3 regions of the Pseudomonas sp. KH_017 genome follow, and region 3 is predicted to be linked to each of the others. Evidence: predicted binding sites of a transcription regulator. Region 3 holds the regulator's gene; each other region holds the start of a gene.
The links. Region 3 encodes sigma-54, which starts transcription at its own class of promoters, with help from an activator protein. Its sites were predicted from a motif close to ANTGGCATNNANNTTGCTNT; they were not measured.

Region 1 (3,275 bases), 950 kb from region 3:
GCGGCGGAGCAAGGCGGAACAATTAGCCAGCTAACAAGGTCGAGATAGAGGTAAGCCCATTCATGGGTTTTATCGAGGAGGCACCAATGCAAAAGTGGAAAGTCACTTTCGTGGATGATCATGGCGAAACCATCGACGAAGTCTTTGAGTGCACCGAGCGCCCGGACTACGAGCGTGCCGCCAAACTCATCAAGGCCCGGCTTCTTCCTGTTGCCGCCGAACTGGATCTGAACGATCTGGAAGGGCGGACCGCCGATGCGTGCGTCAAAGAGCTCAAGTCCCAGAACAGCATTCAAATCCTCGGCATTACTCCAGTCTGAGCAACACCTCTCGCATTCACATCCAGGCCTTGGCAGAGGCTCTATCTTGAGGCTACTCTGCAAGCGAGATCAGCGAACGGATCGCTAAGGTCTGGTCTTGTCAGCTCCATGCTTGTTTCCCGCCGGCACATCGGTTGCCGTCGCTCGCGCTGTTCGGTTGCGGGTGAGGGAGTACGGAAAGTCTATCCATCGTTTTGAGGAGGACGTTTCATGAGCACAGCCTATCAAGAAGACATCAGCAGCAGCGTTCTGCGCCGCATGAAAGAAGGCGGTTTTGACTTTTCACGGTTTCATCCTATCGAGTTCTACGCCATTTTCCCGGACGAGGAGCGGGCACGCAGGGCGGCAGGTCATTTCCACCGTGGTGAATCCCTGAATGCGCAAGTCAGTGTGCGTGACGATGGCGCCTGGGCGCTGGAGTTGTGCAAGGTCATGTATGCCACCTACGACGATATCGGCGACTTCGAACAAGGTTTCGAAGCAGTGGTCGAGCCGTTGGGCGGCATCATCGAAGGCTGGGGTGTGAAACAGGAGGTACGAGGGCGACTCGCATAACCTTATGAACAGTGACAACCAGCAATGACGGCTGACCTTCGGGTTGGCCGTTTTCATTTTCGGTCATTGAACTTCGGCAAAAAAAAGCCGCCTGGGCAGACGGCTAAAAGGGAAGTTCGGTGAGCTTTTCAGCGAATGCATGGATTATCCGCAGCCATTGCCAGGCAGTGAAATCAACTCTGACTATGCTGGTGATAGGCGATCACAGCGCCTTGCAATGAAGCGGGGGCAATCAGGTTGGGGCATTTGTCGCACAGGATTGGTGCGGTGTGTGCGTCTTGATTATCCAACCGATTGAAATCTAAGCGTTTATGCCGATGGCACGGGCCTTGCGAAGGTCTGGACGTCCGAGTGACAAGGAGTACGGCATGATCCGCACCTATTTTGATGAGATGTACGATGCCGGCGGCCAGGTCCGCCCGCATTATCGGGAGTTTGCCCGTTGGCTGGCCGAGACGCCTGACGAGCTTCTGGCACAACGGCGACGCGAGGCCGATCTGTTGTTTCATCGCGCCGGGATTACTTTCACGCTCTACGGTGATGAGCAAGGGACAGAGCGCCTGATTCCCTTCGACACCATCCCCCGCAGTATCCCCGCCAGCGAATGGCGGATAGTCGAGCGCGGCTGCATCCAGCGGGTCAAGGCGTTGAACATGTTCCTCGCCGACCTTTACCACGAGCAGCGCATCATCAGGGCCGGCATCATTCCGGCCGAGCAGGTGTTGGCCAACGAGCAGTACCAGTTGGCGATGCAGGGCCTGGATCTGCACCGCGATATCTATTCGCACATCTCCGGCGTCGACCTGGTGCGAGACGGCGACGGCACCTACTACGTGCTCGAAGACAATCTTCGAACACCGAGCGGCGTCAGCTACATGCTCGAAGACCGCAAGATGATGATGCGCTTGTTCCCCGAGCTGTTCGCGGCGCAACGCATTGCCCCCATCGACCATTACCCGAACCTGTTGCTCGATACCCTGAAAAGCTCCAGCCCGATCGACAACCCGAGCGTGGTGGTGCTGACGCCGGGGCGCTTCAACAGCGCGTTCTTCGAGCATGCATTCCTGGCGCGGGAAATGGGTGTGGAGCTAGTGGAAGGCGCGGACCTGTTCGTGCGTGACGACAAGGTCTACATGCGCACCACCGACGGGCCGAAAGCGGTCGACGTGATTTATCGTCGCCTCGACGACGCCTTCCTCGATCCCCTGGCCTTCAACCCGGAATCGATGCTCGGTGTGCCGGGGCTGCTGTCGTCCTACCGTTCCGGCAACGTGGTGCTGGCCAATGCCATCGGCACGGGGGTGGCGGACGACAAATCGGTGTATCCGTTCGTTACCGACATGATCCGTTTCTATCTCGATGAAGAGCCGATCCTGAAGAACGTGCCGACCTGGCAATGCCGTAATCCGTCTGAGCTTTCCCACGTGCTGGCCAATCTTCCAGAACTGGTGGTCAAGGAAACCCAAGGCTCCGGCGGGTACGGAATGCTGGTGGGGCCGGCGGCGACGGCGGCGGAAATCGAAGCCTTCCGCGCGCGGATCATCGCCAAGCCCCATGCGTATATCGCGCAACCGACGTTGTCGCTGTCGACCTGTCCGACCTTTGTCGAAAACGGCATTGCGCCACGCCACATCGACTTGCGGCCGTTTGTTCTGTCGGGTCGTGAAACCCGGGTCGTGCCCGGCGGCTTGACCCGCGTCGCCCTGCGCGAAGGCTCCCTGGTGGTCAATTCCTCCCAGGGCGGCGGAACCAAGGACACCTGGGTGGTCGAGGATTAAAGGAAGCCTGTCATGTTAAGTAGAACTGCCTCGGATTTGTATTGGATGTCGCGTTACCTGGAGCGGGCGGAAAACCTCGCACGGATGCTCGACATCAGCTATTCGCTGTCGCTGATGCCGCAAGACGGTCGCGGCGACGGTTTGCACGAACTGGCCATGCCGCTGTTGATCACCGGCACCCTGGACGATTACCTGGAGCGCCATGGCGAACTGCATGCCGAACGGCTGCTGCATTTCTTCGCCCTGGATGCGGCCAACCCGGCGAGCATCTACAGCTGCCTCGGTGCCGCACGGGCCAGCGCCCATGCGGTGCGTGGGCGCATCACCGCCGACATGTGGGAAAACATCAACGCCACCTGGCTGGAAATTCGCGGCATCGCCGAACAGGGCCTCAGTCGCTACGGCATGAGCCGTTTCTGCGAGTGGATCAAGGAACGTTCCCATCTGTTCCGGGGCGCGTCCTACGGCACCATCATGCGTAACGATGCGTTTCGCTTCATTCGTCTGGGGACCTTTATCGAACGGGCGGACAACACCTTGCGCCTGCTCGATGCCCGCTACGAAATGGCCGGCGATCAGGCCGAAGCGGTCAGCGATGGCACCGCTCACGCGTATTACCAAT
Region 2 (3,275 bases), 710 kb from region 3:
GAAAAACGCTTTGCCTGTCACATAATCTTGACGACTATCTGAGCGCCTCGAAAGAAAAATGCGATCGAGCGCGCACCGCCACTCCCACAGGGTTTGCGTTGATACCAACCTTATTCATCGCTTTTCGGGTCTTTTATATGCGTATCAAAGTCCACTGCCAGAACCGCATCGGCATCCTGCGCGACATTCTCAACCTGTTGGTGGAGTACGGGATCAACGTGGCCCGCGGTGAAGTGGGCGGTGAGCATGGCAATGCCATCTACCTGCATTGCCCGAACCTGATCAACATTCAGTTCCAGGCCCTGCGCCCGAAATTCGAAGCGATTGCCGGGGTGTTTGGCGTCAAGCGTGTCGGGCTGATGCCCAGCGAGCGTCGGCACATGGAGCTCAATGCACTGCTCGGTGCGCTGGAATTTCCGGTGCTGTCGATCGACATGGGCGGTTCCATCGTCGCGGCCAACCGGGCGGCGGCGCAGTTGCTTGGGGTGCGGGTCGACGAAGTGCCGGGGATTCCCCTGTCGCGCTACGCCGAGGACTTCGATTTGCCGGAACTGGTGCGCGCCAACAAGTCGCGGATCAACGGGCTGCGGGTCAAGGTCAAGGGGGATGTGTTCCTGGCCGACATCGCGCCGCTGCAATCGGAGCACGACGACAGCGAGGCCATGGCCGGTGCGGTGTTGACGTTGCACCGCGCCGACCGGGTGGGCGAACGCATCTACAACGTGCGCAAGCAGGAACTGCGTGGCTTCGACAGCATCTTCCAAAGCTCGAAAGTCATGGCCGCCGTGGTGCGCGAAGCACGACGCATGGCGCCGCTGGATGCCCCGCTATTGATAGAAGGGGAAACCGGCACCGGCAAAGAGTTGCTGGCGCGGGCCTGCCATCTGGCCAGTCCTCGTGGGCAGTCGCCGTTGATGGCGCTCAACTGCGCCGGCCTGCCGGAGTCCATGGCCGAAACGGAATTGTTCGGTTACGGCCCGGGTGCCTTCGAAGGGGCGCGAGCCGAAGGCAAGCTCGGGCTGCTGGAGCTGACGGCGGGCGGTACGCTGTTTCTCGATGGCGTTGGGGAAATGAGTCCACGCTTGCAGGTGAAGTTGCTGCGCTTTTTGCAGGACGGTTGTTTCCGTCGTGTAGGCAGTGATGAAGAGGTCTACCTCGACGTGCGAGTGATCTGCGCAACCCAGGTCGACCTGTCCGAATTGTGCGCTCGCGGCGAGTTCCGCCAGGACCTCTATCACCGCTTGAATGTGTTGTCGCTGCACATCCCGCCGTTGCGCGAATGCCTCGACGGCTTGACGCCGCTGGTGGAGCACTTCCTCGATCAGGCCAGCCGGCAGATTGGTTGCCCGTTGCCGAAACTGGCCCCGGCGGCCATGGAGCGGCTCAGTCACTACCATTGGCCGGGCAACGTGCGGCAATTGGAAAACGTACTGTTCCAGGCGGTTTCCCTGTGTGACGGCGGCACGGTCAAGGCCGAGCATATTCGCCTGCCGGATTATGGCGTGCGTCAGCCCCTTGGCGATTTTTCGCTGGAGGGTGGGCTGGACGAGATCGTCGGGCGTTTCGAGAAGGCGGTGCTGGAGCGGCTGTATTCCGAGCATCCGAGCAGTCGGCAACTGGGCAAGCGGCTCGGGGTTTCGCATACCACTATTGCCAACAAGTTGCGCGAGTATGAGGTGGGCAAGACTGAGTCATAGCTGAGGCCTGCTGCGTTTGTGCCGGCCTCTTCGCGAGCAAGCCCGCTCCCACAGGGGAACGCATTCCAAATGTGGGAGCGGGCTTGCTCGCGAAGGCGATAGATCAGTCACTCAAGAGGCCAGCACTTGCCACCCACCGGCATGACACCGCCGGTTTTTCGTCTCTGATACAAATCACCAATCCCCTCTGAATCCTCAAAGTCCCCTGTTTGCCGGGCCTCGCGCCGCCAAAAACAAGTTGGTCTGCAAATTGCTTATGGCTCAGCAGTACAGCAGTGGGCGGCAAACGTCCGGCAGGCAGAGGAAAGAGTGTGGACAAGTACCTTTATGTGGCAATGACCGGCGCCAGCCAGAATGCACTGGCGCAAAAGGCGCATGCCAACAACCTCGCGAACATCTCCACCAACGGCTTCCAGAAAGACCTGGAGCAGGCCCGTTCGATGCCGGTGTTCGGTGACAGCTTTCCGGCGCGTGCGTTTGCCATGTCCGAACGCCCGGCCACCGATTTTTCCCCTGGCTCACTGGTGGAAACCGGTCGCGACCTCGACGTCGCCGTGCAAGGCAACGGCTGGATTGCCGTACAGACGCCCGATGGCGGTGAAAGCTATGTGCGCACCGGCAGCCTGAACGTTGACGCCCTGGGCGTGTTGCGCGCCGGCAACGGCATGCCGGTGATGGGCAATGGCGGGCCGATTGCCGTGCCGCCGGAGCAGCAGATCGAAGTCGGCGAGGACGGCACCATCAGCATCCGCGCAATGGGCGAAGGTCCACGGGTGATGGCGGAAGTCGACCGCATCAAGTTGGTCAACCCGGACCTCAAGAACATGACCAAGGGCCTGGATGGTTCGATCCACACCAAGGACGGCGCGCCTGCGCAGGCCGATGCCGGCGTCAAGCTGGTGTCCGGGTTCCTCGAATCGAGCAACGTCAATGCCGTGGAAGAGATGACCTCGGTCCTGGCCTTGGCCAAGCAGTTCGAACTGCACATCAAGATGATGAACACCGCCAAAGACGATGACCAGGCCATGGCTCGGGTCTTGCAGATCAGCTAATTACCAGAACGTCGCGCCGTAAAACAGGCGCACGAGGAGAATCGAATGCTTCCGGCTCTATGGGTTGCCAAGACAGGTCTGTCCGCCCAGGACACCAACCTGACCACCATTTCCAACAACCTGGCCAACGTGTCGACCACGGGTTTCAAACGTGACCGCGCCGAGTTCCAGGACCTGCTCTACCAGATCAAGCGTCAGCCAGGCGCCCAGTCGACCCAGGACAGTGAACTGCCGTCGGGTCTGCAACTGGGTACCGGTGTGCGCATCGTCGGCACCCAGAAAAACTTCACCGCCGGCAGCCTGCAAACCACCGAGCAGCCACTGGACATGGCCATCGACGGTCGCGGTTTCTTCCAGATCCTGCAACCGGACGGCACCACGTCCTACACCCGTGACGGTACCTTCCACCTGGACTCCAACGGCCAGATCGTCAACGCCAGCGGCTTTGCCCTGGAGCCGGCGATTGTCATTCCGAACGACGCGCAGACCTTCACGGTCGGTCGCGACGGCACAGTGTCCATCACCA
Region 3 (3,275 bases):
CAATGCACTGATGGGCGAAACACAGCCCTTGAGACGGCAATGTGGAATAGCGATGCCATTGCCAAACCCGGTGGAGCCGAGTTTTTCACGGGCAATCAGTGCCTCGAAGACATCTTGCATCTCCAGGGCCGGCACTTCGCGGGCGATCAGATTGGCAATTTGTTCGAGGGCTTTCTTTTTACTGCCTCCCGGCACGTTCACCAGGGAACGGCCGGGGGTCAGGATACTTTCAAGTCGGATCATGGGTAGGGAGTGTTAACGACCGGTTGCGCCCTGGAGGAGGCTCTGGGTCTTTTCCTTATGCTTTTTGAGTTGTTTATCCAGCTTGTCGGTGAGTGCGTCGATCGCGGCGTACATATCGGTATGTTCCGCGTTTGCGACCACTTCATTCCCGGGAATATGCAGCGTGGCTTCGATTTTCTGCTTCAGTTTTTCGACGGTCATCGTGACCTGCACATTAGTGATCTTGTCGAAATGTCGCTCCAATCGTTCGAGTTTTTCGCCGATGTAGGTGCGAAGAGGTTCGGTCACTTCCAGTTGGTGTCCACTGATGTTGACTTGCATACAGCTTCTCCTTCGTTGCCAGTGCATAAAGCGGTAGATCAGATGATCTACCACTGGAACGCTGTGGCGTGGCTCTACATCAACCGCTTGCGTTCGCTCGAAGGCGCGATCCCGAGGGATTCGCGGTACTTGGCGACGGTGCGGCGAGCCACCTGAATGCCTTGTGCCTCCAGTAAACCAGCGATCTTGCTGTCACTCAACGGCTTTTTCTGATTTTCCGCGGCAACCAGTTTTTTGATGATCGCCCGGATCGCCGTGGACGAGCATTCGCCGCCTTCGGAGGTGCTTACGTGACTGGAGAAAAAGTACTTCAGTTCATAAATGCCCCGGGGGGTGTGCATGAACTTCTGGGTGGTCACCCGTGAAATCGTCGATTCATGCATGCCGACCGCTTCGGCGATGTCATGCAGGACCAGCGGCTTCATGGCTTCGTCGCCGTACTCCAGAAAGCCGCGTTGATGCTCGACGATCTGGGTGGCAACCTTCATCAGGGTTTCATTGCGGCTTTGCAGGCTCTTGATGAACCAGCGGGCCTCCTGCAACTGATTGCGCATGAATGTGTTGTCGGCGCTGGTGTCGGCGCGGCGCACGAAACCGGCGTACTGGGCGTTGACCCGCAGACGTGGCACCGACTCCTGATTGAGCTCCACCAGCCAGCGCTCGTTGTCCTTGCGCACGATAACGTCGGGAACGACGTACTCGGCTTCGGCGGACTCGATCTGCGAGCCCGGGCGCGGGTTGAGGCTCTGGACCAGTTCGATGACCTGGCGCAGTTCATCTTCCTTGAGCTTCATGCGGCGCATCAACTGGCTGTAGTCGCGGCTGCCAAGCAGGTCGATGTAATCGGTGACCAGGCGCTTGGCCTCGGTCAGCCAAGGTGTCTTGGCAGGCAACTGACGCAATTGCAGCAACAGGCATTCACCCAGGTTGCGGGCGCCGATGCCGGCGGGCTCGAACTGCTGGATGCGGTGCAGGACGGCTTCGATTTCGTCCAGTTCGATGTCCAGTTCCGGGTCGAAGGCTTCGAGGATTTCCTCGAGGGTTTCGTCCAGGTAGCCCTGATTGTTGATGCAGTCGATCAGGGTCACGGCAATCAGGCGATCGGTGTCGGACATCGGGGCCAGGTTCAGTTGCCATAGCAAGTGGCTCTGCAGGCTTTCGCCCGCCGAGGTGCGGGTGGTGAAGTCCCACTCGTCGTCGTCATTGCTGGGCAGGCTGCTGGCGCTGGTCTGGTAAACGTCCTCCCACGCGGTGTCGACGGGGAGTTCGTTGGGAATACGCTCGTTCCAGTCACCTTCATCGAGGTTATCAACCGTCGGGGCGCTTTCCTGGTAGGAGGGTTCCTGGATGTCAGTGTTGGGCTTTTGTTCGGCGTTGTCGGCCAAGGGGTCGGAATTGTCGAAGTCGTCGCCTTCTTCCTGGCGTTCGAGCATCGGGTTGGACTCCAGGGCCTCCTGGATTTCCTGTTGCAGGTCCAGGGTCGACAATTGGAGCAGGCGGATGGCCTGTTGCAGCTGCGGTGTCATCGTCAGCTGCTGGCCCATTCTCAAGACTAGCGATGGTTTCATGGCAGGGGCTTAACACCTTATTCGCCGGCGCACATGCGCCATCCACTACAGGGCGCCGGGGCGCCAAACATAAGCAAATTATATGCCTGAAACTGAAGGGTTTGCCTAGAGCGCTGTAACAATAAAAGCTGCAAAGTTTTGTTGACAGGTTGCTCCGGCTGGCTCCTGAACATCTTTGAAGCGTCGGGTTTGCCTAGAGCGCTGTAACAATAAAAAAGAGTTGATTTTTTATCGAGACAAGCGCCCGTCGACTGCTCTGGCACCTCGGTGTCTTACAGGCGGAATTCGTGGCCCAGGTACACTTCCTTCACCAGGTCGTTGGCCAGGATGGTTTCAGCGTCGCCTTCAGCGATCAGTTGACCGTCATTGACGATATAGGCGGTTTCACAGATATCCAGGGTTTCACGAACGTTGTGGTCCGTGATCAGCACGCCAATGCCTTTGGCCTTGAGGTGGTGAATGATCTGCTTGATGTCTCCGACCGAAATCGGGTCCACGCCGGCGAAGGGTTCGTCGAGGAGGATGAATTTCGGGTTGGTGGCCAGGGCGCGGGCGATCTCCACGCGACGGCGCTCACCACCGGACAGGCTCATGCCGAGGTTGTCGCGGATGTGGCTGATGTGAAATTCCTGCAGCAGGCTTTCCAGCTCTTTGCGACGACCGGCCTTGTCGAGTTCCTTGCGGGTCTCGAGGATGGCCATGATGTTGTCGGCCACCGACAGTTTGCGAAAGATCGATGCTTCCTGCGGCAAGTAGCCGATACCGGCCTTTGCGCGGCCATGCATCGGCTGGTGGCTGACGTCCAGGTCATCGATCAGGACGCGGCCCTGGTCGGCCTGTACCAGGCCGACAATCATGTAGAAGCAGGTGGTCTTGCCGGCGCCGTTCGGGCCAAGCAGGCCGACAATCTGACCGCTGTCGATGGACAGGCTGACGTCGCGCACGACCTGGCGGCTCTTGTAGCTCTTGGCCAGATGCTGAGCTTTCAGAGTTGCCATTACTGGGCCTTTTTCTCGTCGGTTTTCTTCTTCGGCTGGATCACCATGTCGATACGCGGGCGCGCCTCGGTGACCTTGCTGCCTGTGGCGCGACCGGCGCTGGCGAGTTTCTTGTCCGTGTCGTAGACAATTTTCTCGCCTTGGG

Region 1: a site for sigma-54 is predicted at 1,192-1,211, ahead of AC3IT6_RS08565 (circularly permuted type 2 ATP-grasp protein). Genes of this name have one in related genera too.
Region 2: a site for sigma-54 is predicted at 1,935-1,954, ahead of AC3IT6_RS07335 (flagellar basal body rod protein FlgF). Genes of this name have one in related genera too.

The regions. Positions count from the first base shown of each region.
Region 1 is NZ_CM174509.1:1,867,510-1,870,784, forward strand. Features, by position in the region: gene AC3IT6_RS08555 (hypothetical protein) at 87-320, shown strand; gene AC3IT6_RS08560 (ribonuclease E inhibitor RraB) at 531-875, shown strand; gene AC3IT6_RS08565 (circularly permuted type 2 ATP-grasp protein) at 1,244-2,653, shown strand; gene AC3IT6_RS08570 (alpha-E domain-containing protein) at 2,666-3,275, shown strand, end outside.
Region 2 is NZ_CM174509.1:1,622,863-1,626,137, forward strand. Features, by position in the region: gene AC3IT6_RS07330 (sigma-54-dependent phenylalanine hydroxylase transcriptional regulator PhhR) at 138-1,697, shown strand; gene AC3IT6_RS07335 (flagellar basal body rod protein FlgF) at 2,009-2,749, shown strand; gene flgG (flagellar basal-body rod protein FlgG) at 2,795-3,275, shown strand, end outside.
Region 3 is NZ_CM174509.1:915,469-918,743, forward strand. Features, by position in the region: gene ptsN (PTS IIA-like nitrogen regulatory protein PtsN) at 1-243, opposite strand, end outside; gene hpf (ribosome hibernation-promoting factor, HPF/YfiA family) at 256-564, opposite strand; gene AC3IT6_RS04070 (RNA polymerase factor sigma-54) at 639-2,132, opposite strand; gene lptB (LPS export ABC transporter ATP-binding protein) at 2,405-3,130, opposite strand; gene lptA (lipopolysaccharide transport periplasmic protein LptA) at 3,130-3,275, opposite strand, start outside.